DNA from 2 places in the Blautia luti genome. Region 2 is predicted to be linked to the other one. Evidence: predicted binding sites of a transcription regulator. Region 2 holds the regulator's gene; the other holds the start of a gene.
The links. Region 2 encodes Rex, which represses fermentation and respiration genes when NADH is low (regulators of the CRP and FNR family bind a similar motif). Its sites were predicted from a motif close to ATTGTTAANTANTTAACAAT; they were not measured.
Positions count from the first base shown of each region.

Region 1: the regulator Rex is predicted to act here: its motif matches at 2,753-2,772, upstream of R8695_RS09700 (CoB--CoM heterodisulfide reductase iron-sulfur subunit B family protein).

Region 1 is NZ_AP028156.1:2,046,052-2,061,325, reverse strand. Features, by position in the region: gene R8695_RS09710 (threonine/serine exporter family protein) at 1-1,315, shown strand, start outside; gene R8695_RS09705 (L-lactate dehydrogenase) at 1,520-2,470, shown strand; gene R8695_RS09700 (CoB--CoM heterodisulfide reductase iron-sulfur subunit B family protein) at 3,030-3,824, shown strand; gene R8695_RS09695 (4Fe-4S dicluster domain-containing protein) at 3,821-4,210, shown strand; gene R8695_RS09690 (CoB--CoM heterodisulfide reductase iron-sulfur subunit A family protein) at 4,217-6,205, shown strand; gene R8695_RS09685 (hydrogenase iron-sulfur subunit) at 6,196-6,639, shown strand; gene R8695_RS09680 (4Fe-4S dicluster domain-containing protein) at 6,627-7,601, shown strand; gene R8695_RS09675 (4Fe-4S dicluster domain-containing protein) at 7,605-8,636, shown strand; gene R8695_RS09670 (FAD/NAD(P)-binding protein) at 8,636-9,490, shown strand; gene R8695_RS09665 (2Fe-2S iron-sulfur cluster-binding protein) at 9,669-10,346, shown strand; gene R8695_RS09660 (FAD-dependent oxidoreductase) at 10,361-11,974, shown strand; gene R8695_RS09655 (fumarate hydratase) at 12,111-12,953, shown strand; gene R8695_RS09650 (Fe-S-containing hydro-lyase) at 12,955-13,521, shown strand; gene R8695_RS09645 (YoaK family protein) at 13,825-14,526, shown strand; gene R8695_RS09640 (4Fe-4S dicluster domain-containing protein) at 14,632-15,274, opposite strand, start outside.
Region 2 is NZ_AP028156.1:1,641,422-1,656,695, forward strand. Features, by position in the region: gene R8695_RS07740 (sugar phosphate nucleotidyltransferase) at 1-246, shown strand, start outside; gene glmS (glutamine--fructose-6-phosphate transaminase (isomerizing)) at 501-2,342, shown strand; gene R8695_RS07750 (CpsB/CapC family capsule biosynthesis tyrosine phosphatase) at 2,599-3,342, shown strand; gene R8695_RS07755 (YveK family protein) at 3,349-4,104, shown strand; gene R8695_RS07760 (polysaccharide biosynthesis tyrosine autokinase) at 4,108-4,827, shown strand; gene R8695_RS07765 (immunoglobulin-like domain-containing protein) at 4,840-5,649, shown strand; gene R8695_RS07770 (LCP family protein) at 5,683-7,224, shown strand; gene R8695_RS07775 (hypothetical protein) at 7,288-7,413, shown strand; gene R8695_RS07780 (hypothetical protein) at 7,438-7,611, opposite strand; gene R8695_RS07785 (S8 family peptidase) at 7,765-8,610, shown strand; gene R8695_RS07790 (NADP-dependent isocitrate dehydrogenase) at 8,708-9,916, shown strand; gene abc-f (ribosomal protection-like ABC-F family protein) at 9,985-11,895, opposite strand; gene R8695_RS07800 (redox-sensing transcriptional repressor Rex) at 12,099-12,749, shown strand; gene R8695_RS07805 (NAD(P)H-hydrate dehydratase) at 12,873-14,417, shown strand; gene alr (alanine racemase) at 14,404-15,274, shown strand, end outside.

The DNA.
Region 1 (15,274 bases), 400 kb from region 2:
CAAAAAGAATCATATGGATGTTGCCTGGCATGAATATACAGACGAAAACGGGGAAAATATACCCGTTTCAGATGCCAGCATCGCAGAGAAAGCATCCATTATCGGCCGTGTGGGGATCATGTTTCTCTCATGCGGTACCGGAGCATGGAGAGTAAGGAGTTCCATGAATACACTGGCAGAAGCGCTTGGTATTACATGTACAGCAGATATTGGCCTGATGTCCATTGAATATACATGCTATGACGGAGAAAGTGGCTTTACCCAGTCTCTGTGTCTGACTAATACAGGAGTAAATACTCTGAAGTTAAACCGCCTAGAACATTTTATCCGGAATTTTGAAAAAGAAGGAAAACATATGTCAGGAGAACAGTTGCATACTTTCCTTGATAATATTGAAAAAACACATGGTCTCTATTCCCCGCCTGCATTGGGACTTGCAGCAGCAATCGCATGCTGTGGATTTACCTTTCTGCTGGGAGGCGGTCCCATCGAGATGTTCTGTGCATTTGTGGGTGCAGGGATCGGAAACTACCTGCGCTGTAAACTGACAAAACATCATTTTACATTATTCTTATGTATTGTATCCTCTGTATCCCTGGCATGTTTTGCATATGCAGGTATGCTCAAACTCGGAGAAATACTGTTTGGGATTTCTGTTCAGCATGAAGCCGGATATATCTGCGCCATGCTCTTCATCATACCGGGATTTCCATTCATTACCAGTGGTATTGACCTTGCCAAACTGGATATGCGTTCCGGAATGGAACGTCTGATGTATGCTCTGATCATTATTCTGGTAGCAACTATGTCAGCGTGGATCATGGCTCTGATCCTGCATCTGAAACCTGTAGATTTTATGAAACTGTCATTGTCTACAGAACAATGGATCTTATTCCGGATTCTTGCCAGCTTTTGCGGAGTATTTGGATTCTCCATTATGTTTAACAGCCCGGTGCGTCTGGCAGTTGCAGCAGCAGGAATAGGAGCAGTTGCCAATACTCTGAGACTGGAGTTGGTGGATCTTGCCAATATTCCTCCTGCAGCAGCCGCATTTATCGGTGCACTTACTGCAGGACTTCTGGCGTCTCTGCTGAAAAACAAAGTTGGATATCCAAGGATATCTGTAACAGTTCCGTCAATCGTCATCATGGTTCCGGGTCTGTATTTGTACAGAGGATTTTATAATCTTGGAATCATGTCATTATCGGTAGCTGCATCCTGGTTTGCATCTGCAATCCTGATTATTGCCGCATTGCCACTGGGACTGATCTTTGCACGTATTCTGACTGACAAAGGGTTCAGATACTGTACCTGACAGATGTCAAAACAGATGATTATAGCTCCTGGCTGCTCAAAAAATGTGAAAATTATATCAAACTCACAAACAATTTTATGCTCCAAAACAAAAATTTGAGTTTAAAAATTGTTCAGGTTTCTATACAAAAGCTCTTGTCAATTTTTTGACAATGTGTTATCATTAAGACGTCAATTTTGTTAGGAGAAAAGGAGTATTAAGATTATGAGCAGTAAAATTACTATCATTGGAGCCGGCAGCGTCGGATCCACCATCGCGTACACTTTATCAAGCCAGGATATCGCTTCTGAACTCGTTCTGATCGATATCAACAAGAAGAAAGCAGAAGGCGAAGTTCTGGATATCATCCAGGGAACCTGCTTCAGAGATCCTATCTCTATCATTGCCGGAGATTACGAAGATGCCAAAGATTCCGACATCGTTATCATCACATCCGGTATTGCACGTAAGCCAGGACAGACAAGACTGGAGCTTACACAGACAAACGTAAATATCCTGAAGTCCATCACACCGGAGATCGTAAAAGCAGCTCCAAATGCTATTTACCTGATCGTAAGCAACCCGGTTGATATCATGACTTATGTATTTACAAAGATTTCCGGACTTCCGGAGAACCAGATTCTTGGTTCCGGTACCATCCTTGATTCTGCGCGTCTGCGCTGCGGAATTTCCGAACATTTCCAGATCGCACAGAGCAACATTCATGCTTATGTATTTGGTGAACATGGCGATACATCCTTTATCCCGTGGACAGGTGCTTATATCTCAGGCGTAAGCGTAGATGAGTACTATGAACTGGAAAAGAAACTGGGAAAAGATATCGAGCCGATCGACAAAGAAGCAATGCTTCAGTATGTACAGAAGTCCGGCGGTGAGATTATTTCCAAGAAAGGTGCAACTTTCTATGCAGTATCTTCCTCTGTATGCAAGCTCTGCAGCTTACTTGTATCTTCTTCAGAATCTATTTCCACAGTATCTACCATGATGCATGGAGAGTACGGAATCGAAGATGTATGCTTAAGCACACTGACACTGGTAGGACCAAACGGTGTACAGGGTAAAGTACCAATGAGAATGAACAAAGCTGAGATCGAACAGCTTCAGAAGAGTGCAGATGCACTGAAAGAAATTATTGCTCAGATTGACCTTAATTAATAAATAAAACAACGAATCCGAAGGAGCAGGGAACGCGCCTGCCCCTCTGGACAAAAAAAAGCTACTGTTTACTCCTTTTTATTCATTAGCCAAAGTTCCTCTATGCAGCGGAGGCATAGGAACTTTGACTGACATGGATATAGAATACAGGATCAGATCCCGGAACCGGAAATCTGGTTGTAAGTAAACAGAAAAAGCGGATAACTTTATCTGTTTGAATAAAATTAATTTAGATCAGAGAGAAAAAACAGCGGTGTTGATGTAAAAAAATATCAAAAACCTCTTGTTAAAATGTTGTCAATATGCTATAATAAATCGCGGAAGTCGAGCTGATACACTCCTTTAATTGCGGAGGAAGGGTGTGCGAACTCTTTTATTTTCTATGTCTCAAAAAAGATATAAAAAGTAACGTATTAGTCTTGATTTTATATTTTTGTCTATTTATCGTTAAAAAAAAGACAAAGATTAGCAGATACTAACTGCTGTAAACAAACTATTAATATCTATATTTTAAGCAACATGAATTTACCTGAACAACTAAGAAAGGATAATGTTAAGTATGAAGTACAGTTATTATCCGGGTTGTACCCTGAGAAACAAGGCGAAAGATCTGGACGAGTATGCCAGAGCCAGCGCCAGAGCACTTGGGTTTGAACTGGAAGAGATCGAAGACTGGCAGTGCTGCGGAGGCGTTTATCCTCTGGGAACTGACGAGATTGCTACGAAACTTTCTTCCGTACGTGCTCTTAATCAGGCCAAAGAAAAAGGCCAGGATCTGGTGACAATCTGTTCTGCCTGTCATCACGTGATCAAACGTGTCAATGACGACATGAAGAATGTGGAAGATATCCGCACCAGAGCAAATAATTACATGCAGCTTGACGAGCCTTATGCTGGCGAGACAACAGTACTCCATTATCTGGAAGTGCTTCGCGACAGAGTTGGCTTTGACAAGCTGAAAGAGAAAGTAGTAAACCCGCTTACAGGAAAGAAGATCGGAGCATATTACGGATGTCTCTTATTACGTCCGGGCAAGATCATGGCTTTCGATGATCCTGAGAATCCGACAATCATGGAAGATTTCATCCGTGCACTTGGGGCAGAACCGGTAATCTATCCATACAGAAATGAATGCTGCGGCGGTTACATTTCTCTGAAAGAAAAAGATATGTCTCAGAACATGTGTCAGAAAATCGAAGACAGTGCGAAAGGCTTTGGCGCAGATATGCTGATCACAGCCTGTCCATTGTGTAAATATAATTTAAATAAAAACGCTTCCAGCGAACTGCCTGTATATTATTTCACAGAGCTCCTTGCAGAAGCCCTCGGAGTAAAAGAGGAGGTGGCAAAATGAGAAACCAGCATTCAGCAGCAGAAAAGATCAAAGAGATCTCCGGAACCAATCCGCTGAAATGTATGAAATGTGGAAAATGTTCTGCTACCTGCCCATCTTTCAATGAAATGGATATCAAGCCACATCAGTTTGTATCCTATGTTGTAAATGAAGATATCGAAGCACTTGTCAATTCAAAGTCTCTCTGGAAATGCCTTTCCTGCTTCGCCTGTGTAGAGCGTTGTCCAAGAGATGTAAAACCGGGAAAGATCATCGATGCAGCAAGACAGTTAGTTGTCCGTGAAAAAGGTGGCGATTATCTGAAAGCAGATGAGATACCACAGCTTCTTGATCCGGAACTGCCACAGCAGCTTTTGGTAAGTGCATTCAGAAGATACAGGAGGTAAGCCAGCGTGCAGAGAATTGGTGTATTTGTCTGTCATTGCGGAAGTAATATCGCCGCTACGGTAGATGTAAAAAAAGTTGTTGAATTAGCTGCCAAAGAGCCGGGTGTCGTTCATGCAGAAGACTACCAGTACATGTGCTCAGAAGCAGGCCAGGCTAAAATTCAGGAAGCCATTAAAGAGAAAAACCTGACAGGCGTTGTTGTCTGTTCATGCTCTCCACGTATGCATGAGGCAACATTCAGAAAAGCAGCTGAAAGAGCTGGCCTGAATCCATACATGGTGGAGATTGCAAATATCCGTGAGCATTGTTCCTGGATCCACAAGGATATGGAAGAGGCTACAAAGAAGGCCGTGATCCTTGCCAGGGCAGCAATCGCAAAAGTAAACTTAAACACACCTCTTCAGCCAGGAGAGAGCCGTGTTACAAAGAGAGCCCTGATCATCGGCGGCGGTATTGCCGGAATCCAGACAGCCCTGGATATCGCAGATGCAGGATATGAAGTAGATATCGTAGAGAAGACTCCAAGTATCGGTGGAAGAATGTCACAGCTTGATAAAACATTCCCGACACTTGACTGTTCTGCATGTATCCTCACACCTAAGATGGTAGAGGCAGCAGCACATGAGAAGATCAATATTTATACATACAGTGAAGTAGAACATGTCAGCGGTTTCGTAGGTGATTTCACCGTTGATATCAGAAAGAAAGCAAGAAGTGTAAATATGGACAAATGTACAGGCTGCGGTGTCTGCCAGGAAAAATGTCCGTCCAAGAAGATTCCGAACGAATTTAACAGAGGATTAAATAACAGAACTGCTATTTACACTCCATTTGCACAGGCAATCCCGAATGTTCCGGTTATCGACCGTGAGAACTGTCTGAAATTTAAAACAGGAAAATGTGGTGTCTGCTCCAAAGTATGTCAGGCAGGAGCCATTGATTACGATCAGCAGGATGAGATCGTAACACAGAAATACGGTGCAATCGTAGTTGCTACAGGTTTTGATACCATCAAACTTGACAAATATGATGAATATGCGTACAGCCAGAGTAAAGATGTTATCACATCCCTGGAACTGGAACGTATCATGAACGCAGCAGGTCCTACAAAAGGACACTTAGAGCGTCTTTCCGATGGAAAAGCTCCGAAGGAACTGGTATTCATCCAGTGTGTTGGAAGCCGTTGCTCCGACGACAGAGGAAAACCATATTGCTCCAAGATCTGCTGTATGTACACAGCAAAACATGCAATGCTGATCCGTGATAAATATCCGGATACAAATGTAACCGTATTCTATATTGATGTCCGTACTCCAGGTAAAAACTTCGATGAGTTCTACAGAAGAGCCGTAGAACAGTACGGCGTAAACTACATCAAAGGCCAGGTAGGAAAAGTTATTCCACAGCCGGACGGAAGCCTTCTTGTACAGGGATCTGACCTGATCGACAACAAACAAATCCTTAAGAAAGCAGATATGGTCGTTCTTGCAACAGCCATTGAACCGAACCCGGATGTTCGTAAAATCGCTACTATGCTTACAGCAAGTATTGATACAAACAACTTCCTCACAGAAGCCCATGCAAAACTCCGTCCTGTAGAATCTCCTACAGCAGGTATCTTCCTTTCCGGTGTATGCCAGGGACCGAAAGATATTCCGGAGACAGTTGCACAGGCTGGCGCAGCAGCAGTTAAGGCAATCGGCCTTCTTGCCAAAGATAAACTGACAACCAACCCATGTACAGCAAAATCCGATGAACTGTTATGTAACGGATGTTCTACATGTGCAAATGTCTGCCCATATGGAGCAATTTCCTATGAGGATAAACAGGTAAATGACCACGGTATCCGTGAAACAAGAAGAGTAGCCGTTGTAAATACAGCACTTTGCCAGGGATGCGGCGCTTGTACAGTAGCCTGCCCATCTGGTGCTATGGATCTGCAAGGCTTTTCCAACAGACAGATTATCGCGGAGGTAGATGCAATATGTCGATAGAAACAAACGAAGAATTCAGACCTAAGATTGTAGCATTCTGCTGTAACTGGTGTAGTTACGCAGGTGCAGACCTTGCAGGAAGCAGCCGTCTTTCTTACCCGGCTGACGTAAAGATTATCCGTGTTCCATGTTCCTGCCGTGTCAATCCAATGTTCATCCTCCGTGCTTTTGAGAAAGGTGCTGACGGTGTGATCATGTGTGGATGTCATCCTGGAGACTGTCATTACAGCACAGGTAACTACTATGCAAGAAGACGTATGACACTTCTTTTCTCCATGCTCGACTACATCGGTGTGGAAAACGGAAGAACACGAGTAGAATGGGTTTCCGCTGCTGAAGGTGTGAAATTCTCCCAGACTATGAATGAGTTTGTAGAGAAGATCCATTCACTCGGTAAGAACGTAAGATTGGAGGATTTAAGATGCAGGAGCTGATAAATCGTGCAAAAGAACTGCTTGCTGACGGTACAGTTGCAAGAGTTCTGGGATGGAAAGCCGGAGATCTGCCTTACAATCCGGAACCGGCTTACTTTGAAACAGAAGAATCTCTGAAAGATTTTGTATATAACGGATTCTGCGGTGCAAACTTAAGCAAATATATGATCGAAGCTTCCAAACTGGAAGGCAAGACACTGGTTTGTTTAAAACCATGTGATACATACAGCTTTAATCAGCTGATCAAAGAGCATCGTGTAGACCGTGAGAAAGCTTATATCATTGGTGTTGGATGTAAAGGAAAACTGGATATCGAGAGAATCCGCAAACAGGGAATCAAAGGTATCGAAAGCATTTCCGGTGCAGAGATCACAGATGAGGCAGAAACACTGACTATTCAGACAATCTATGGTGAGAAGACCTGTGCATACAAAGATGCAATGCTTGAAAGATGTCACGTATGTAAAGGAAAAGAACATAAGATTTATGATGAACTTATCGGTGAGTCCAAAGACACAAAAGATGCAGATCGTTTTGCAGAAGTAGAGAAGATCGAAGCAATGAGCCCGGAAGAAAAATTTGCATTCTTCCAGAGCCAGTTAAGCAAATGTATCCGCTGCAATGCCTGCCGTAATGTCTGTCCTGCATGCAGCTGCCGTAAATGTGTATTCGACAGCAATAAGTTTGACAGTGCGCAGAAAGCAAACGTGGACTCTTTCGAAGAGAAGATGTTCCATATCATCCGTGCATTCCATGTGGCAGGAAGATGTACAGACTGCGGCGAATGCAGCAGAGTATGTCCTCAGGGAATTCCGCTTCATCTGTTCAATCGTAAATTTATCAAAGATATTGATACATTCTATGGTGAATATCAGGCAGGAGAGGATTCAACATCCAAGGGACCTCTTACAAACTTTACATTTGAAGATGTTGAGCCGAGTATCGTGGCAGAAAGGGGATAATGTATGTATAAGATAGCAGCAGAGAATCTGCAGGCATTATTCCAGAAGATTGCCGCAGATCAGGATTTATATTTACCGGTCAAAGTCAGTGATCAGGTAAACTTCAAAGCATGGAGCGAAGATGCAGAAGTTTGTCTTGATACTTTAAAAACTGTAAAATCACCAAAAGATGCTTTTTTTCCACAGAGCGAAAACCTCTACACCTGTAAGAAAGAGGAGAAGAATATCTCCATTGAGCCACAGGCATTACAGGAAAAGAACTTTGTTGTGTTCGGAATGAAAGCCTGCGATATCCAGGGTGTAAAAGTACTGGATAACGTGTTCTTAAGTGATCCGATCGATACTTTCTATGCAGCCAGAAGAGATCATGGTACGATTGTAGCACTTGCATGCCATGAGCCGGAAGAAAGCTGTTTCTGTAAAGTATTCGGTATTGACTGCGCAGACCCTGTTGCAGATGTTGCAACATGGATGATCGAGGGAGAGCTTTACTGGAAACCTCTTACAGAGAAAGGGGAAGCCCTTACAAAAGCAGTTGCAGAACTTCTCAACGATGCTGACGAAGCAAAAGTAGAAGAAGAGAAAGCTGTGATTCGCGCAATCGTAGAGAAGCTTCCGTACTCTAATCTTTCTCTGGAAGGATGGGGACAGGAAGATTACATGGATCGTTTCAATTCTCCTGTATGGGAAGAACTTTATAAACCATGTCTGGCATGTGGTACCTGTACATTTGTATGCCCTACCTGCCAGTGCTATGATATCAAAGATTATGACACAGGACACGGCGTACAGCGTTACCGCTGCTGGGATTCCTGTATGTACTCTGACTTTACAATGATGGCACACGGAAATAACCGTAACAGCCAGATGCAGCGTTTCCGTCAGAGATTCATGCATAAACTTGTTTACTATCCGGTAAACAACAATGGAATGTTCTCATGTGTAGGATGCGGCCGCTGCGTTGAGAAATGCCCATCATCCTTAAATATCGTAAAAGTCATCAAAGCTTTTGAAAATCAGGGAGGTGAAAAATAATGAGCGAATGTACCTGCCATAAAAACTACACATTAGACACACTGATCCCGAAGGTTGGTGTGATCACAGATATCCGTCAGGAGACACCGGATGTTAAAACATTCCGTGTAAACGCTCCTGAAGGAGGAAAACTTTTTGAACATATGCCTGGCCAGTGTGCAATGGTCTGCGCACCAGGTGTAAGTGAAGGTATGTTTTCCATTACTTCTTCACCTACAAATAAAGAATATCAGGAATTCAGTATCAAGAAGTGCGGTGCACTGACCGATTATCTCCACAGCCTTCAGGTTGGAGATGAGATCACAGTTCGTGGACCATACGGAAATCATTTCCCTGTAGAAGATAAATTAAAAGGTAAAAACCTTCTGTTTATCGCAGGTGGTATCGGACTTGCACCTCTTCGTTCTGTTATCAACTATGTACTGGATAACCGTGCAGATTACGGAACAGTAGATATCCTCTATGGTTCCCGTTCCGCAGATGACCTGGTACAGTTAAAAGAAATCCAGGAAGTCTGGATGAAAGCAGAGGGAGTTAATGTTTATCTGACAATCGACCGTGAACAGGAAGGCTGGGACGGACACGTTGGATTCGTTCCTTCTTATCTGAAAGAGATTGGATTCGATACAAACAAAACAGCACTTGTCTGCGGACCGCCCATCATGATCAAGTTCGTTCTTGCAGGACTGGAAGAACTGGGCTTCTCCAGAGAACAGGTTTACACAACTCTGGAGCTTCGTATGAAATGCGGTATCGGTAAATGCGGCCGTTGCAATATCGGTTCCAAATACGTCTGCAAAGACGGTCCGGTATTCAGATGCGACGAGATTGATGAATTACCTGCAGAATATTGATAAGCAATGAGCAGTGCAGAAAGTGATGTGAAGGAATGCGTCATGCTTGCATATAAGCATTCTTTCACAGAACATTCTGTAGGGCGAACGCCCTCAAGCGAGAAGTAGCGTAGCGGATTCGAGCTTGTATGTGCTGCTGACGACAGATGATATATATAGAAAGGACTGGTAATCTCAAATGGAAAAGAATATGGTAAACGTATATTTTTTCGGTAAGAAATACAGCGTACCTGCAGAACTTACAATTATGACTGCCATGGAATATGCCGGTTATACATTAAAGAGAGGATGCGGCTGCAGACACGGATTCTGCGGAGCCTGCGCAACAATCTACAGAATCAAAGGTGAAAACGAGCTGAAAACATGTCTTGCCTGTCAGACACAGGTACAGGAAGGAATGTATGTAGCAAGCATCCCGTTCTTCCCTACAGATAAGAGACTCTACAACATCGAAGACCTGAAACCGAATCAGCAGGTAATGATGGAACTCTATCCGGAAATCTACAGCTGTATCGGATGTAATGCCTGTACAAAAGCATGTACTCAGGACTTAAATGTAATGCAGTACATCGCATATGCACAGAGAGGCGAACTTGAAAAATGTGCAGAGGAATCCTTCGACTGCGTAAGCTGCGGATGCTGTTCTGTAAGATGTCCGGCCGGTATTTCCCATCCGATGGTAGGTCTTCTGGCAAGACGTCTCACAGGTAAATATATCGCGCCTAAGAGCGAACATCTGGAGAAACGTGTAGAAGAAATCCACGAAGGTAAATATGATGATCTGATCGAGCAGATCATGCAGAAACCAATCACAGACATGCAGGAACTTTACAACAACAGAGAAATTGAGAAATAGGGAGGGCGTAAAACATGTATGCACCATATCCAGAAAATATGATGGAATCCATCAAAAAGGTAGAGGCTACAAGAGCACAGCGTATGGCAACAGAGCCAAGACGTCTGACAGCTGAAGAGAAAGACGCTCTTCTTGAGAAATTCCATCCGGATTATAATCCAGACGCGTTTGCAGAAATCAAAGTAGGACCGAACAAAGGACAGAAAGCTCCTTTGGAACTGGCAGAAATGCTTCATTCAACAAGCCGTCTGATCAACGAAAAAGTTGACCTTACAAAAATTGATTATGATGTAGATGTACTTGTAATCGGCGGCGGCGGTGCAGGTTCTTCCTGTGCAATCGAAGCACATAATGCAGGTGCTGACGTTATGATCGTTACAAAGCTTCGTATCGGTGATGCCAATACAATGATGGCTGAAGGTGGTATCCAGGCAGCTGACAAAGAGAACGATTCTCCTGTACAGCATTATCTGGATTGCTTCGGCGGCGGACATTTTGCTGCAAAACCGGAACTGGTAAAAAGACTTGTAATGGAAGCTCCGGATGCGATCAAATGGTTGAACGACCTTGGCGTTGAGTTTGATAAGGCAGAAGACGGAACAATGATCACAACACACGGCGGTGGAACTTCCAGAAAGAGAATGCATGCTGCAAAGGATTATTCCGGATCAGAAATCATGCGTACCATCAGAGATGAAGTTCTGAATCTTAAGATTCCGGTAGTTGAATTTACTTCAGCTGTTGAACTTTTGAAAGATGAAAAAGGACAGGTTGCAGGTGCAGTTCTTCTTAACATGGAAACAGGAGATTATTCTGTTGCAAGAGCCAAAACTGTTGTAATCGCAACAGGTGGTGCAGGAAGAATGCATTATCAGGGATTCCCGACATCTAACCATTATGGCGCAACTGCAGACGGACTTGTACTTGGATATAGAGCTGGTGCTTCCCTTCTTTATCAGGATTCTATCCAGTACCATCCAACAGGAGCAATCTATCCATCACAGATCATGGGTGCTCTGGTAACTGAGAAAGTTCGTTCCGTTGGTGCACAGCTTGTAAATGCAAACGGAGAAGCTTATATTCATCCCCTTGAAACCCGTGACGTAAATGCTTCCGGTGTTATCCGTGAATGCGAAGAAGGCCGCGGCGTAGAAGTTCCTGGCGGACTGAAAGGTGTATGGCTTGACACTCCGATGATCGAGATCCTCGGTGGTGAAGGAACCATCGAAAAGAGAATCCCGGCTATGTTCCGTATGTACATGAACTATGGCATTGATATGAGAAAAGTTCCGATCGTTATTTATCCGACACTTCATTACCAGAATGGTGGTCTTGAGATCGACGGAGATGGATTTACAAAAGAAATCCCGAACCTTTTAGTTGCAGGAGAAGCAGCAGGTGGAATCCACGGAAGAAACCGACTGATGGGTAACTCTCTTCTGGATGTTATCGTATTCGGAAGAAATGCCGGTAAAAAAGCAGCTGCAAAATGCAAGAACGTAGAGCTTGGTGAAATGAACCTCGACCATATCTACAAATATGCAGAAGAACTGGATAAAGCAGGCGTACATACTGATAAGGTATCTCCATTACTGCTTCCAAAATACGCTCGTCACGAACAGCGCTAATAAGATACTCAGAATGTAAAAAAGAGCTCCCGGTATCGATAAGGGATTACCGGTACTGGGAGCCTTTGATATAATGCAAAAGGGATATGTCACCTCCCGGTGAATATCCCCAAATGAAAGAAGGGAGCTTACCAGAATGCGTGAAGTAGAAGTAAGCAGACTTACAGATGTCATCGAAAAACTCTGTATCGAAGCAAATGAACATCTTCCGGAAGACGTAAAATGTGCGATCAAAACATGCCGCGCATGCGAAGACGGAGAGATTGCCAAGGGTATCCTTGACAATATTATTGAGAATTTTGATATTGCAGATAACGAGAACGTGCCGATCTGCCAGGATACAGGAATGGCATGTGTATTCCTTGAAATAGGACAGGATGTACATTTTGTTGGCGGAGATCTCACCGATGCGATCAATGAAGGTGTACGCCGCGGATACGACAAAGGATATTTAAGAAAATCTGTAGTAAAAGACCCGGTACGTCGTGGAAACACAGGGGACAATACACCGGCTATGATTTACACAGAAATCGTTCCTGGCGATAAAGTTAAGATCACAGTAGGACCGAAAGGTTTCGGAAGTGAGAACATGAGTCAGATCCGTATGTTCAAACCATCCGCAGGATTGCAGGGAATCAAGGACTTTATCCTTGAAGTAGTAGAGACAGCAGGTCCTAACCCATGCCCTCCAATGGTAGTTGGCGTTGGTATCGGCGGTACATTTGATAAATGTGCGCTTCTTGCAAAGAAAGCATTGATGAGACCACTGGATTCCCAGAATCCGGATCCATTTTATGCAGACCTTGAGAAAGAAATGCTTGAGAAAGTAAACAAACTTGGAATCGGACCGCAGGGATTTGGCGGAAAGACAACAGCTATCGGCCTGAATATCGAAACAATGCCGACTCATATTGCAGGTATGCCATGTGCAGTCAATATCAACTGTCATGTAACCCGTCATAAAACGGAGGTGATTTGAGATGGAAAGAAAGAAAATTACACTTCCACTTACTAGAGAGCTGGCAAGAACTCTCCATGCAGGTGATCAGGTATTATTAACAGGTACAATCTATACATCCCGTGATGCAGGACATAAGAGAATGTGCGAAGCCCTTGCAAAAGGTGAGAAAATTCCGTTTGATCCAACAGATGCAACGATTTACTATGTAGGACCTACTCCTGCAAAACCAGGCAAAGTTATCGGTTCCGCAGGCCCTACAACCAGCGGACGTATGGATGCTTATGCACCGACGATGATGTCAGTTGGAGCAAGAGGAATGATCGGTAAAGGTGCCCGTCTTCCGGAAGTAGTAGAAGCCATGAAGAAATATGACGGTGTATACTTCGGAGCAATCGGCGGTGCAGGCGCACTTCTTGCAAAATGTATCAAGAAAGCTGAACTCATCGCATACGAAGATCTGGGAGCAGAAGCACTTCGTAAATTATATGTAGAGGATATGCCGCTTGTAGTTATCATTGACAGTGAAGGTAATAACCTTTATGAAGAAGGAAAAGCTGAATATCTCAAAGAACATGGAGATAAATAAATTAGCTGATATATAAAAAATAACTTCCATATGCTGTAGTGATATACAGTGTATGGAAGTTGCTTTATATAGTGAAAATAAACCGGATCAGAAAGCAGCAGTCTTTGTCTGCATCATATCCATCTGTTCTGGTGAATATTGGATTATATATATTGTATCCAATATATAAAAATCATATAGACCATAATATGAATTATATCTTTTACATTTGACCTATAAACGTATAACATAAATAGACGGTAAAAAAATAAATGCAGTTATCCCTACAGGTAATAACTGCAAATAAACTTGAACGGGGAAATCATGAAAGATCATAATCAACACGAGATACAGATGTCGGAAGCTTTCTTAAACAGTGCATTCCTGGCACTGTCAGGAGGTTTTCAGGACGCCTATACCTATAATGCAAGAAATGAAGTATTCTGTAATGCCCAGACAGGAAACGTTGTGCTTATGAGCCAGCATTTCATGGCAGGGGAGCTGATGGCAGGACTGAGCTATTTCTTTCCTATAGTCTTCTTTGCATTTGGTGTATGGGTCGCAGAAAAAGTCCAGGCGAATTTTAAATATGCAAGGAAACTGCACTGGAGGCAGAGTATCCTTCTTGCAGAGATCCTGATACTGTTTGCAGTAGGCTTCATACCGACAGAATACAATATGCTGGCAAATGCCATGGCCTCTTTTGCCTGTGCAATGCAGGTACAGTCTTTCCGTAAAGTAAACGGCTATTCCTATGCAAGCACCATGTGTATCGGAAATCTACGCAGCGGTACCGCAGCCATATCAGGATATTTCCGTGAAAAGAAGCCGAAACAGCTGGAACAGGCGATGTATTATTTTGGAATCATCTTCATGTTTGCAGTAGGTGCAGGTATCGGTGGAAACTTATCCATTCATTTCGGAATCCGAATGATCTGGGTTTCCTGTGGATTCCTTACAGTCAGTTTCTTGTTGATGTTTGTTGAGAAGTATAAAAGATTCCATGAAGAACATGAACATAATTAAATATAAAAACGGATCCTGTCTGCAGGATTTTACACCGAGATAAAAAATGTCCCAGGAGCATATCAGAATATGACTCTGGGACATTTTTTTATTGTGACAATATTTTTAGTTCAGTTCAATTTCTTCCAGCTCTTTTGATGGAAGCTTCTCCGTAGAAGAAGCCAGATAACTCTTTAATGCTTTGGCAGCTTTTGCATACGGTGCATTGGTTCCGGCACCTCCCATACATCCACCGGGACATGCCATACCTTCGATCATACATCCGTTTAACTTACCAACCTTTGCCAGAGTCAGCATCTTCTTACATTCTGCCAGACTCTCCGCATGTTCGATATGTACCGGTATATCCGGATAATATTCCTTTAAGCATGCTTCGATAGCACCTGCAACACCGCCTGCAACTGCATATCCACGGCCTGCAGCAGTAGCATCATGCAGACTGGATGACGGTTCCATAGCAGCCGGATCAATTCCTTTCGCATCAAACAGTCCCCATAATTCCTCAAAAGTGATGACAAAATCAACATCACTTCGTACAGAATTACGCATAGCTTCCAGTTTCTTGGCTGCACATGGTCCGATAAATACAACATGTGCATTCGGATGTTCTTTCTTAATACTTCTTGCAGTAGCGACCATAGGAGTCAGCTCCTGGGAGATATTATCGATCATGGTCGGGAACTGCTTCTTTGCAAGCATGGACCAGGAAGGACAGCAGGAAGTGAGAAGAAATGGAAGATTACCTGTA
Region 2 (15,274 bases):
CCCGGCCACAGCATGAACTATCACAGTCATGAGCACAGAGATGAGATCTGGAATGTGATCTCCGGGCATGGGAGGACAGTTGTGGATGAACGGGAACAGTCTGTGAAGGCCGGAGATGTGATCTGCATGAAGGCAGGATGCCGGCATACAGTGATCGCAGATACAGAACTTCAGATGATCGAAGTGCAGCTGGGACAGGATATCACAGTGCATGATAAGAAGAAATATGAACTGGAAATAAAATGATAAGAAGAGAAATGACAGCGCAGTATTCGGGAAATTATAGGGATTTCCGGGTACTGCGCTGTCTTACTGTAATAGATATTTTTCAGAAAGATCCGGCAGTTGAATTCCACACCAGATTTTGTATGAAAGAGAAATATAACAGAATTGAAAGTATTTTCAAATAAACAGAGAATACTGGATCAGGTGATTTCCTTGCTATAAAATGCATACCATGGTACAATGGGACACGATAAAAAATAAGGGAGGATTTGACAATGTGTGGAATTGTTGGATATACCGGTAATCATCAGGCAGCGCCTGTTCTTTTATATGGACTTTCGAAACTGGAATACAGAGGGTATGATTCAGCGGGACTGGCAGTCCGTGACGGTGACGGAGAAACAGATATTATTAAGGCGAAGGGCAGACTGAAAGTTCTTGCAGATAAGACCAATGATGGAGAATCTGTTCCTGGAACCTGTGGAATCGGTCATACCAGATGGGCGACTCATGGAGAACCGTCCGAACTGAATGCACATCCTCATATGAGTGATGATGGGAATGTGGTTGCTGTTCATAACGGCATTATTGAAAACTACCAGGAACTGAAGGAGAAGCTGATCCGTAAGGGATATACATTTTATTCATCTACAGATACAGAGGTGGCAGTGAAACTGGTGGACTATTATTATAAGAAGTATCTGGGCACTCCGGTAGATGCCATCAACCATGCCATAGTACGTATTCGCGGTTCCTATGCACTGGCGATCATGTTTAAGGATTATCCGGGAGAAATCTATGTGGCACGTAAAGACAGCCCGATGATCCTGGGAGTAGAGGATGGAGAATCCTATATTGCATCGGATGTTCCGGCAATCCTGAAATATACCAGAAATGTTTATTATATCGGAAACCTGGAAATGGCCCGTGTGAGAAAGGGAGAGATCACTTTCTATAACCTGGATGGAGATGAAATCCAGAAAGAAGCCAAGACGATCGAATGGGATGCAGAGGCTGCTGAGAAAGCAGGATTTGAGCATTTTATGATCAAAGAGATCCATGAACAGCCGAAAGCTGTAAAGGATACGCTGAATTCCGTGATCAGAGAAGGTGCGATTGACCTGTCAGATGTTGGGCTTACAGATGAAGACATCAGGGATATCAGCCAGATTTATATTGTTGCCTGTGGTTCTGCGTATCATGTAGGCATGGCAGCACAGTATGTATTTGAAGATCTGGCAAGAATTCCGGTGCGTGTAGAGCTGGCATCAGAATTCCGTTACAGAAATCCGATCCTGGATCCTAAAGGACTGGTGATCATTGTAAGTCAGTCCGGCGAGACCGCGGACAGTCTGGCTGCATTAAGAGAGTCTAAGGAAAAGGGACTTCGCACACTGGGAATTGTTAATGTGGTAGGTTCCTCTATTGCAAGAGAGGCAGACAATGTATTCTATACTCTGGCAGGTCCGGAAATCTCCGTAGCTACCACGAAGGCATACAGTACCCAGCTGGTAGCTACCTATGTGCTGGCAATACAGTTTGCCAAAGTAAAAGGAACAATCTCCGAAGAAAAATATGAGGAGCTGATCAGAGAACTGCAGATCCTTCCGGACAAGATCAGAAAGATCATAGAGGATGATAAAGAAAGGATTCAGTGGTTTGCAGCGAAACAGGCCAATGCCAGAGATGCGTTCTTCATAGGAAGGGGAATTGACTATGCCATCAGTATGGAAGGCAGCCTGAAGATGAAGGAAGTCAGCTATGTGCATACAGAAGCATATGCTGCCGGAGAACTGAAACATGGAACCATTTCCCTGATTGAGGATGGAACTCTGGTGATCGGTGTGCTGACCCAGGATCATCTGTATGAGAAAACCGTCTCTAATCTGGTAGAATGCAAGAGCCGTGGGGCATATCTTATGGGACTGACCACATTTGGACACTATAATATAGAAGATACAGCTGATTTCACAGTCTATATTCCGAAGACAGATCCTCATTTCACCACTTCGCTGGCAGTGGTCCCGCTGCAGCTGCTGGGATACTATGTCAGTGTAGCCAAGGGCCTGGATGTAGATAAACCGCGAAATCTGGCGAAAAGTGTTACAGTTGAATAACAGTGAAAAAACAGGCAGGTATGGAAAACCTGCCTGTTTTTGTTTATAACTGAATACCAGGATAAAAAAGCTTTAGAGCGTGTTTGGCAAGTAAGTAATCTTGTAGAATTATCGGGAAAATTGCCATAAATTGAAGGGGAATATCTTGACAATTGTATATAAAAATGTTTTAATCTTAAAGATGGTATGTTAACATAGCTGTCTGAACGAGAAATTCAGCTATGTATAAAGCATAACAAAGGAGGAGTGATAGAATATGTCCAGAGAAGGTATTTATGACATACATTGTCACATAGTACCAGGAGTGGATGATGGTTCAGCTAATTATGAAGAAACAAAGAAGCTGTTGCGTATGGAATATGATCAGGGAGTTCGGAATATCATTGCAACTCCTCATTTCCGGTTTCGAATGTTCGAGACACCTTTGAGTAAGGTCAGAGAACAGTTTAAACTTGTACAGCAGGCGGCAGCAGAAATCGGTGATGATTTTAATATTTATCTTGGATGTGAATTTCATGCCAATATGGAGATGGTTCGGATGCTGCGGGAAGGAGAGATTACTTCGATGGCAGGTTCCAGATACGTTCTGGCAGAATTTGGAGGAAGCTCAGAGGCGTCTTACATAAAGGAACGTCTGTACAGTCTGCTGGCCAGCGGTTATAAACCAATAGCTGCACATATTGAGAGATATGAGGCAACCCGCTCTGATATTGACTTCGTAGAAGAACTGGTAGATATGGGTGCTTATATGCAGATCAACGCAGACAGTATCATAGGTAAAGAAGGATTCGGAACCAAAAGATACTGTAAAAAGCTAATGAAATATGACCTGGTGCATTTTGTAGGGTCAGACTGTCACAATCTGACAAGCCGTGTATCCAGAATCGGTGAAGCTTACAATTACGTATCAAAAAAAATGGATGAAGCATATGCTGACCATTTATTTATAGAAAATCCCCGGAAGATTCTGGCGGATGCGAAAAAAAGGAAGGAAAGATAGAGCAAAATGGAACAACAGAATTTGCAAAACAATGACGAAATTGAAATCGATGTACTGGAGTTATTCCACGTTCTGCTGGACAAGATCTGGGTGATCATTCTTGCCGGTGCAGTGGCTGCTCTTGCGGTTGTTGCAGCAACGATTTTATTCATCACCCCACAGTATCAGTCAACAACCAAAATGTATGTGCTGAGCAAACAGGACAGTAATACTCTGACCAGCCAGGATATGCAGACCAGTTTGTCACTGACGAAAGACTATGCAGAACTGATCAAAAGCCGTACAGTTACAGAAGGAGTTATCACCCAGCTGAATCTTGATATGACACATGAGCAGCTTTTAAGCAAAATGACAGTAGATTCTGCAACAGATACCCGAATCCTTTCAATTTCCGTACGTGATGCAGATCCATATGTGGCATGTGAGATTGCCAATGCGATCCGTGATGTGGCAGCAAACCATATTAAGAATGTAATGGATATTGATGCTGTAAATGTGGTAGAAACTGCCAATATTCCGGAAAACAAGATCAGCCCAAGTGTTAAAAAGAATGGTATGGTAGGAGGCATTGCCGGAGTTGCCATTGCAATAGCGATCATTCTGATCACTTATCTGTCTAATGATACGATCAAGACTCAGGAAGATGTAGAACGATATCTTGGATTAAGTACACTGGGAACGATCCCTATGTCTGAAGCAGATCGCAAAAATAAGAACAAGAAGAAACATAAGAAGCAAAAAAGGAGTAAAGGAAGAAGGTAAATCATGAAAGAAGTCAATATATATCGTCCGGAACTGGATTACAGTGCCAATGAATCTTATAAATCTTTGCGTACGAATCTCCTTTTCTGCGGAGAAGAGAAAAAGGTAATTGCAGTCACGAGTTGTACCCCTAATGAGGGAAAGAGTACAGTTTCTCTGAATCTTGCCCTGTCTCTGGCTGATTCCGGGAAAAAGGTACTGATGATCGATGCGGACCTTCGTAAATCCGTGCTCGTGGGAAGAACAGAAGTAGATGGTGAGGTAAAGGGATTGTCACATCTGCTGTCTCATCAGGAAACCATTGAAAATGTTATTTATTCCACGAATATTCCGAGATTTCATATTATTTATGCCGGAAAGATACCGCCGAACCCTGCCGAACTTCTTGGAGGGGAATACTTTAAACGCGTCCTGACAGCTGTTAAGAAAGTATACGACTATGTGATCGTAGATACTCCGCCGCTGGGAAGTGTAATTGACAGTGCCGTTATTGCCGATGAATGTGATGGTTCTATTATGGTTATGGAGTCAGGAGCAATCAGCTACCGGTTTGCACAGGAAGTAAAGGAACAGCTGTCGAAATGCAACTGCCCGATCCTGGGAGTGATCCTGAATAAAGTAGACATGAGTAAACAGGGACATTATGGACATTATTATGGTAAATACGGTAAATATTACGGTAAATACGGTAAATACGGAAAAGAGAATGAAAAAACTCAGTAAGGAGCAGCTGTTATGGCAAAGAAATGGATTGTAATTATGCTTGTAGCCTGTATTGGACTGGGAGGAGGTCTGGTGTATATCAGACAGGAGTCAGACAGTCAGGCACCGGAGATCAAGTGTACTGATCAGGCAGAAAATGAATATGATCCGTCCATGAGCGATACGGATCTTCTGAAAGGTATGATGGCAACAGATGATAAAGATGGTGATGTTACCTCATCTCTTACTGTAGAATCTGTTTATGAAGTTGATGATTCCAATGTTGTTGTAACATATGTAGCTAAGGACAGCGCTAACAATATTGCGAAGTTTAAACGTGATATGCAGGTGAATCCTGATGAAATGAAAAAGAATACCAATTCACAGAAAACTTCTGACAATGAAGATGGAACTGCTCAGGCAGAGCCAACATCTGTGCCGGTCGAAGATGTGGAGACAGGAGAAGCGCCTTCAGATGCTCAGACTCAGACAGAAGAAGAGAATCTGACACCGACACCTGAACTGACACCAGCTGCATCTGATGAGGCGGCAGCAGCTGCTAAGCAGCAGGAAAGTGCAGCAGATGCCATGCCTGCACAGAATCCAAAGGTATATCTTACAGATTATTATGTGAAAGTACCGGTAGGTACTTCTCTGAATCTGCTTTCTTATGTAAAAGAAATTAAAGATGACAAAGATGATACTTATGAACTGTGGCGCAGGGTACAGATTAATGGTGAGGTGAATACGGCAGCAGCAGGTACATACACATGTACGTTCTGCGTAGTTGATACAGATGGAAATGCATCTAATAATGCAGAACTTACAGTAGTAGTTGAATAAAGATTCATGGATAAGATCCTGAAAGGGTAAAAGATGAGAGTAAAATCAAAGAAACAGGACAGACTGCCAGGAATTATTATTTCTGTGATCATGTTTGTTCTTGAACTTGCATTTATGGTGCTGCTTTTTTATACGAAACTTATTTCAGTAAAGTATATTGGCATTATTGCAGTAGTGCTGCTGATCATGCTGTTGCTCATATATGTGCTGGTAAGAAAAATAAGAAAGAACGTGCGGTTTGCTATTGGTGTTGTACTTGCTATAATAGTTGCGTCGGTTCTTGGAATAGGCAGCTTTTATATTTATAAGACTGTTTCAGCACTGGGGAATATTACCGGTGTGAATAAAGAAACAACTGAAGTAAATGTATATGTAAAACAGGATGATGCAGCACAGAGTCTGTCAGATGCGTCTTCCTATACATTTGGTATTATGGGAGAACTGGACAGGGATAATACAGACAGTGCGCTGGATCAGATTTACAACCAAATCGGAAATGATATACAGATCAATGAGTACGATGGTCTGACCTCACTGGCAGACAGTCTGAATAATGGCACCTGCGGAGCAATTGTGTTGAACAGGGCATATCTGGATGTGCTGGATGAGATGGACAATTACAGTTCATTTTCTTCTCAGATACGTCAGATCGCATCGCTCCAGGTAGAATCTCTGGTACAGAGAAAAGATGCGTCTGCTCAGAACAGCACAGAAACATCAGACAGCAGTGCACAGTCATCAGACCAGAAAACTGCAAATGAAGATGGAGTAACCGATGAGGTTTATACTGTTTACGTAAGCGGAATTGATACAAGAGGGGCAATGACTTCTTCAAGCCGCAGTGACGTTAACATTATTCTTACGATCAATGCCAGAACCAAGCAGATCCTGATGATATCCACACCAAGAGATTATTTTGTACCGTTATCTATTTCCAATGGTGTGCCGGATAAATTAACTCATGCAGGTATTTATGGAGTTAATGTCAGCATGGATACTCTGGATATGCTGTATGACATCAATATTAATTATTATTTCCGTCTGAATTTCGGCGGATTTATCAAGATTATTGATGCTCTGGGCGGTATTACCCTAAATTCTGATTACGATTTTGATTCACAAAATGAAACAGGATATCATTTTAACAAAGGCGAGAATCACGTAAACGGAGAACAGGCACTGGTGTTCAGCCGTGAACGTTATGCGTTTAAAGAAGGGGACCGTCAGAGAGGACGTAACCAGATGGCAGTAATTCAGGGAGTTGTAGATAAAGTAACACAGCCGTCTTTCCTGAAAAATTATCTGTCAGTTATGGACAGCCTGGACGGATGCTTCGAAACCAATATTCCATATGATCTGATCGCTTCTCTGGTTCGTAAGCAGCTGGATGAAGGTGGCAGCTGGCAGGTATTATCCTACAGTGTAAATGGAACAGGAGATACTCAGAAGCCATATTCCATGAGTGCGAAAGCTTATGTCATGGTTCCGGACCAGACAACTGTGGATAAAGCAAAAGTATTAATGAAGAAAGTCAGAGAAGGATTCCAGTTATCTGACGCAGACGTTGCCCGTTAGGGCAGCGTCTTTTTTCTTTAGAGACAAAAGCTCCTGAGGTTGCCGATGCATTTAAGCAGGTCAATGAAGGAAAAATGGACAATTATTGATCCGATCAGTATTGATAAAGAAAACAAAATTATCAAAGTTGCGTTAGAAGATCACTGCTACTTCTCAATTATTTCTGATGAAGTAAAAACAGCTGAATAAGAGTAAATGAAAAAGGCGATGCATTCACACAGAATGCCCACCTTTTTTCTTTGCATTCTTCTCTTTCCACGCCTGTATGAATTCCAGCTGTTCCTGGTCGGAGATCTCCTGTGAGGCGGCGTCGTTGCCGGCGGCTGCACAGCAGAGCAGGATGAAACCCTGCAGTAAAAAGAAGATAAGGATCATCAATGCGATCATATAGGTTTACCTCCCTGTTGAAACGATAGTTCCAGTATGTACAGATCAGAAACACTTTATACAGTTTATGTGAAAAAATACCGGGAGATAACAAAAGATGAAGAACCCGAATAAATTAGAGTAAGAACTTGCTGCTTTTTATCCGGAGGTTTTATGGGAAATTTGTCTGATGCAGAATATACAGGGAAGGGGATCGGTGTCTGTGTTATGGATACAGGCCTGTTTCCTCATATAGACTTTGCAGGGCGGATCTGGGTATTCCGGGATTTCGTGAGAGGGCAGAAACAGCCTTATGATGACAATTCCCACGGTACCCATGTGTGCGGCATTATAGGAGGAGACGGAACAGCATCGAGGGGACGGATCAGGGGAATTGCACCGGGATGCGGATTTATTGCCCTGAAAGTGCTGGATGGGCTTGGAAACGGCAGAAAAGAGGATGTACTGCAGGCTATTGAATGGATATTGAAAAACAGAAAAAAATACGGGATCCGGATTGTTAACATTTCGGTGGGAACAACCTGCAGGACGAAAATGGACCACAAAATCCTGATAGACGGGGTAGAAAAATTATGGGATCAGGGACTGGTGGTAGTAGCAGCAGCGGGAAATCAGGGTCCCAGGCCGGGAAGTGTTACGGCACCGGGAAGCAGCCGTAAGATCATTACCGTAGGATCCAGTGATCTGCTCACAGGCAGATCGGCTATTTCCGGAAGGGGTCCTACGTTTGAATGTGTATGTAAACCTGACCTGGTGGCACCGGGCAGCAAAATACGTGCCTGCGCCCCTGGAGTGGACTTTCCTTATGGGGTCAAAAGCGGCACATCTATGTCTACACCGCTGGTTTCCGGTGCAGCAGCACTGATGCTGGAAAAAAATCCAGCCCTTACAAATCTGGAAATAAAGATGAAGCTGAAAGAAAGCGCCAGGGATATGGGACTGCCCAAGAATCTTCAGGGCTGGGGGGAACTGGATCTGGAGCGTTTTATGAAACTGTGAAAAAATTATCACTTTAATGTGCAAAAGCATTGACGAACCAGAGGATTTCAGATACAATAATATTCAAATGAGCCAATAGCCAAAGAGGAGGACATATATGAAAAAAATTCAGATGCAGACACCACTTGTGGAAATGGACGGAGATGAGATGACCAGAATCCTCTGGAAGATCATTAAAGAGGAACTTCTTCTTCCATATATTGATTTGAACACAGAGTATTATGACCTTGGCCTGGAATACAGAAATGAGACCGATGACCAGGTAACTGTTGATGCAGCAGAGGCTACAAAGAAATACGGGGTAGCTGTTAAATGTGCCACTATTACACCGAATAAGGCAAGAATGGAAGAGTATACCCTAAAGAAAATGTACAAGAGCCCGAATGGTACGATCCGTGCGATCCTGGACGGTACTGTATTCCGTGCTCCTATCGTGGTAAAAGGAATCGAACCATGTGTCAAAAACTGGAAAAAGCCTATCACCATTGCCCGTCATGCATACGGCGATGTGTATAAGAATACAGAGATGTATATCGACGGACCAGGGGATGCCTATCTCTTATTTAAGGGCGAGAACGGAGAAGAAAAGAAAGAACTGATCCATCATTATGACAGTGCCGGGGTTCTTCAGGGAATGCATAATCTGGATGATTCTATTTCCAGTTTCGCAAGATGCTGCTTTAATTATGCACTGGATACGAAGCAGAGCATTTGGTTTGGCGGTAAAGATACTATTTCCAAGATTTATGACGGACGCTTTAAAGAAATTTTTGCAACAATCTATGAAAATGAATTCAAAGAAAAATTTGAAGCAGCAGGAATTGAGTATTTCTACAGCCTGATCGACGATATTGTGGCCCGTGTGATGAAAGCAGAAGGGGGATTTATCTGGGCATGTAAGAATTATGACGGAGATGTTATGAGTGATATGGTTTCCTCTGCATTTGGTTCTCTGGCTATGATGACTTCTGTGCTGGTATCACCCCAGGGTTATTATGAATATGAGGCAGCTCATGGAACGGTACAGAGACATTACTATCGTCATCTGAAAGGTGAGGAGACATCCACAAACTCTGTTGCGACGATCTTCGCATGGACAGGTGCTCTCAGAAAACGTGGAGAACTGGACGGAAACAGGGAACTGATGGAATTCGCAGATAAGCTTGAGAAAGCAACATTAAGTACCATTGAAGAGGGAAAGATGACCAAGGATCTGGCACTGATCACCACTTTGAAGGATGTAACCGTGTTAAACAGTGAGCAGTTTATCCTGGCTATCAGAGAGAAACTGGATACACTGCTGTAAGTTGTTTGGACAGACATTTCACTAATAAAATAAAAAAGTAAAAAGAAAAAATGGGAAGAACCTGCATATTATGCAAGTTCTTCCCATTTTTCATACAAAGTTTCCAGTTCTTCTATAACAGCAGCTTTTTCTTTGCTGAGTTTGGCACATTCAGCAACATTGGTGCAGATATCAGGAAGAACCATGGTCTCATCAATTTCTTTGTCCCTGGTTTCCAGTTCTTCGATGCGGGCTTCGATTTTTTTTAATTCATTTTCCCGTTTACGCTGACGGGCCTGTTCCTCTTTCTGCTGCTGCCAGGACAGCTTATTATCAGATGCCTGCTTTGCCTCTGCCACAGCCTGGGCTGCTGCCGGAGCATATTTCTCTGTAAGTTCTTCTTTCTTCTCCAGGTAATAATCATAGTCACCTATGTAATTTACAATGGCCTGGTTGGTCAGATCCAGAATACGGGTTGCGGTCTGATTGATGAAGTAACGGTCATGGGAAACATACAATACAGTGCCTGTATAGCTGTTCAGGGCTTCTTCCAGGATTTCTTTGGAAGCGATATCCAGGTGGTTGGTAGGCTCATCCAGAATCAGGAAGTTGGCTTCCGAAAGCATCAGCTTCGCCAGTGATACGCGGCCTCGTTCACCACCGGACAATGCAGAGATCAGTTTGAAGACGTCGTCGCCTGTAAACAGGAAAGCTGCCAGCATGTTTCGGATTTCAGTTTCTGTAAGAGTAGGATAGGTATCGGCAATTTCCTGGAAAATGGTCTTTTCCATGTGCAGGACGTGATGTTCCTGGTCATAATAACCGATCTGTACTTTGGAACCAAGGGAAAATCTGCCGGAGTCTGCATTTATCAGACCATTGATGATCTTCAGCATAGTGGTTTTTCCGGTACCGTTATTTCCAATCAGCGCTACCCGTTCACCACGTTTGATCTCGAAAGAAATATTGGAGAAAAGGGTCTGTCCCGGGAAAGATTTGGAAAGTTCTTCTACATTAAGAACATCATTTCCGCTGACGTATCTGGGCTCTAAGGAGATACGCATCTGATTCTGGATCTCCTGGGGCTTCTCAATACGCTGGATCTTATCCAGCATTTTTTCACGGCTCTCAGCACGTTTGATGGATTTCTCACGGTTAAAGGATTTCAGCTTGGTAATTACGGCTTCCTGATGTTTGATCTCCCGCTGCTGATTCAGGTAAGCCTTGTACTGGGCATCACGAAGCTGGGCTTTTTTCAAGGCATAGGCAGAATAATTGCCGCTGTACATGCGCATGGTACCGGTCTCGATCTCCACGACTTTTGTTACAACTTTGTCCAGAAAATAACGATCGTGGGAAACGATAAATACAGCTCCCGGGTAGTTGAGCAGATAGGTTTCAAGCCAGGAAATACTCTCCATGTCCAGATGGTTGGTAGGCTCATCCAGGAGAAGGATATCCGGGCTGGAAAGCAAAAGTTTGCCCAGCGCTACACGGGTTTTCTGGCCGCCGGAAAGAGTTTCGATCTGGCGTGGAAAATCTTCTTCTGTGAAGCCGAGGCCTTTTAATACTCCCATAATCTCACTTTTATAAGCATATCCGTTTTCCAGTTCAAACTGATGGCTGAGTCTGGTGTAGGTATTCATCAGGCTGTCCAGAGCCTCGCCTGTGGCTGATTTCATTTCCTGTTCCATGCTGCGCAGACGATTCTCCATGTCGATGATGTGCTGCTTGGTGGAGATCAGCTCCTCGTAGATAGTATGGTGGCCGTGGATATCCTGATACTGGGCAAGATACCCGATATTTTTATCTTTGGCGAGTACCACATTGCCGGAATCAGGGGAAAGCTCGTGCATGATAATACGGAGCAGGGTAGTTTTACCGGCTCCGTTATTGCCGATGAGTGCGGCTTTTTCTCTGTCTTCTATATGGAAACTGGCATCCTGAAGGATCACCTTTTCGCCAAAGGATTTGCAGATGTTCTGACATGATAAGATCATACAAATTCCTCCGATATAGTAATTATTTTTCTTGAAATATTGCGAACCGCATACCATTATAACGGAATCCGGAGGCTTTTAAAAGCATAAATCGAAAATTCATAAAAAATATATGCAGGAATTGTTTAAAAGGTACAAAATCAATTTGACAATAAAATAACATTTCGGTATAATTGACATAGATAAATAAGGAGGGAAAATTTGTGGAAGCTAAGGAGATTTCAAAAGCGGTCATCAAACGTCTGCCTCGCTATTACCGTTATCTTGGTGAATTGATGGAAGAGAATGTAGAGAGAATTTCTTCCAATGATCTCAGTAAGAAAATGCATGTGACAGCTTCCCAGATTCGTCAGGATTTAAATAATTTCGGCGGTTTTGGTCAGCAGGGTTATGGTTATAATGTACGTTATTTATATACGGAAATCGGTAAGATACTGGGTCTGGACACAGTGCATCCTATGATTATCCTGGGTGCGGGTAATTTGGGACAGGCACTGGCGAATTATGTAGATTTTGAGAAACGGGGATTTAAACTGGTTGGTATTTTTGATGTAAATCCTGTACTGGAAGGAATTGCAGTACGCGGGATTGAGGTTCAGATGCTCAGTGACCTGCCTTTGTTTCTGAAGGAGAATGAGGTAGAAATTGCGGTGCTCACTCTTCCGAAGAACAAAGCAAAGGAAATGGCGAAGATCCTCATTGAAAACGGTATTAAAGCAATCTGGAATTTCGCACATATTGATTTGGATGCACCAGAGGACGTTATGGTAGAGAATGTACATCTGTCTGAGAGCCTTATGACCTTGTCCTACAATCTCAGCGAGTATCGAAAAGAGCATGAAGCTATGGAATAATTGGTGCTGAGAACGAAGTGAACAGTAACACAATGACAGCGAAGAAGCTGTGATCTTATCCGATCACAGCTTTTCTTTTGGTGAAAAAGGGTGTATACTTACATATAAATTGGGGTTTATGCAATGAGAGGTGAGAAAATGAGGGAGATCGTAACTGCCTGTGAAATGAAAGCACTGGATCGAAATACCATCGAAACAGCAGGAATCCCGTCACTGGTGCTGATGGAAAGAGCTGCATTAAAGACTGCAGAAGAGCTCAGAAAGCGGCTGAAAAATGGAAGCAGGGAAAGAATCCTGGTAGTTTGCGGAAGCGGAAATAATGGTGGAGACGGGCTGGCAATTGCCAGGCTTCTGCATCTGGCCGGGATAGAAACCTGTTTTTATCTGGCGGGAAAAGAAGAGCGGATGACAGAAGAAACGAAATGTCAGTTAAAGGCAGCCAGATACTATGGTGTTTTACAGGAGCATAACTTAAGAACTGATGAATATACTACTATAGTAGATGCCATCTTCGGGGTTGGGTTGGCCCGTCCTGTGGAAGGCAGCTATGCCCGGCTGATCCGGGAACTGAACGAGGCAGATGCATTTAAAGTGGCTGTAGATATTCCCTCCGGTGTCAATGCAGATACCGGATTTGAGATGGGAACTGCATTTCGGGCAGATCTTACGGTAACCTTTGCATTCCGGAAAAGAGGTTTATGTTTTTATCCGGGACGTATGCTGGGAGGAGAGATCATTACTGCAGATATCGGAATCTATCCGGAGCCGAAACAGAAACTGCAGGTACATTATCTGGGAAAAGAGGATCTGTCTTTGATGCCGCCCAGACTGCCTTATGGAAATAAGGGGACTTTTGGCAAGGTCCTTCTGGTAGTGGGATCACCGGAGATGTGCGGCGCTGCTTATTTAAGTGCTGCAGCGGCATTTAAATGTTCGGCGGGAATGGTGAAGATCCAGACTGTGGAGGAGAATCGAATCTCTCTGCAGACTTTGCTCCCGGAGGCGATGGTATCCTGCGAGTTTAATGAAGAGCAGAACAGACAGATGCTGAACTGGTGTGATGTTCTGGTGATCGGTCCCGGACTTGGAGTATCCGGCCGGAGCAGAGAACGCGCACAGTGGTTTTTATCCCATGCAGCAGAATGCGGCAGACCGGTGATCCTGGATGCAGACGGCCTGAATCTTCTCTCAGTCCATGATGAATGGAAGAAATATCTGGGTGAGAATGTGATCCTGACTCCTCATATCGGGGAAATGAGCCGCCTGAATAAAACAATGATCAGTGATATCCAGGATGCATTGATGGAAACCGCATATGAATATGCAAAAGAAACAGGTACTGTCTGTGTTCTGAAGGATGCCTGTACAGTAACTGCCGGGCCTTCAGGGGAAACCTATCTGAACCTGTCCGGGAATGCCGGGCTTGCCACTGCAGGAAGCGGCGATGTGTTAAGCGGTGTGCTGGCGGGAGTGCTTTGCATGTATCTCTCAGCAGAGAAAAAGATTCCTCCGGTACAGCTTGCAGCGCTGGGAGTTTTTGTTCACGGACTTGCAGGAGACAGGGCAGCAGAAGTATGTGGAAAAAGAGGAATGACCGCAAGGGACATTATCCGGTTTTTACCGGAAATACTGAGAATAAAGGACGACATGGATGATGGAAAAATGTAACAGAGTGAAAGCAGTGATTTCCTTGGATGCAGTGGAACATAATTTCCACGAGATGAGAAAGAACATTGCGCAGGATACAAAAATGATCGCGGTAGTCAAAGCGAATGCCTATGGACATGGGGCTGTTCAGATCGCTCATCTGATCCAGAATTATGATTATATATGGGGATTTGCCACAGCTACTGCAGAAGAGGCACTTGCTCTTCGAAAAGCAGGTGTGATGAAACCGATCCTGATCCTGGGAATTGTGTTTGATGAATATTATCCGGAGCTTGTGAGAAATCATATACGTCCTGCAGTCTGCGAATATGAGGAAGCCAGAAAGCTTTCCGCAGAGGCTGTCAGTCAGGGAGAAACAGTACATATTCACATCGCACTGGATACGGGAATGACCAGGATTGGTTTTGCGGATATACCGGAGAGCGTGGAAGAGATCAGAAAGATCGCTGCACTTCCGAATCTGGAGATTGAGGGAATGTTTACTCATTTTGCAAGGGCTGATGAATACGACAGAAGTCCTGCCATGGTGCAGCTGGAACGATATCAGGAATTTTCCGGACGTGTGGCAGAAGCGGGAGTGGAGATCCCTTTACATCACTGTTCCAACAGTGCAGGGATCATTCGTGTGCCTGAAGCGAATCTGAGCATTGTCCGGGCGGGAATTACCATCTATGGTATTTATCCGTCTGCCCAGGTTGAGACAGATATCGTAAGGCTGGATCCGGTAATGGAGCTGAAGAGCCATGTAACTTATGTGAAAGACGTGGAACCTGGAACTGCCATCAGCTACGGCGGTACTTTCGCAGCAGACAGGAAACTTCGTGTTGCAACTGTTCCGGTAGGATATGCAGATGGTT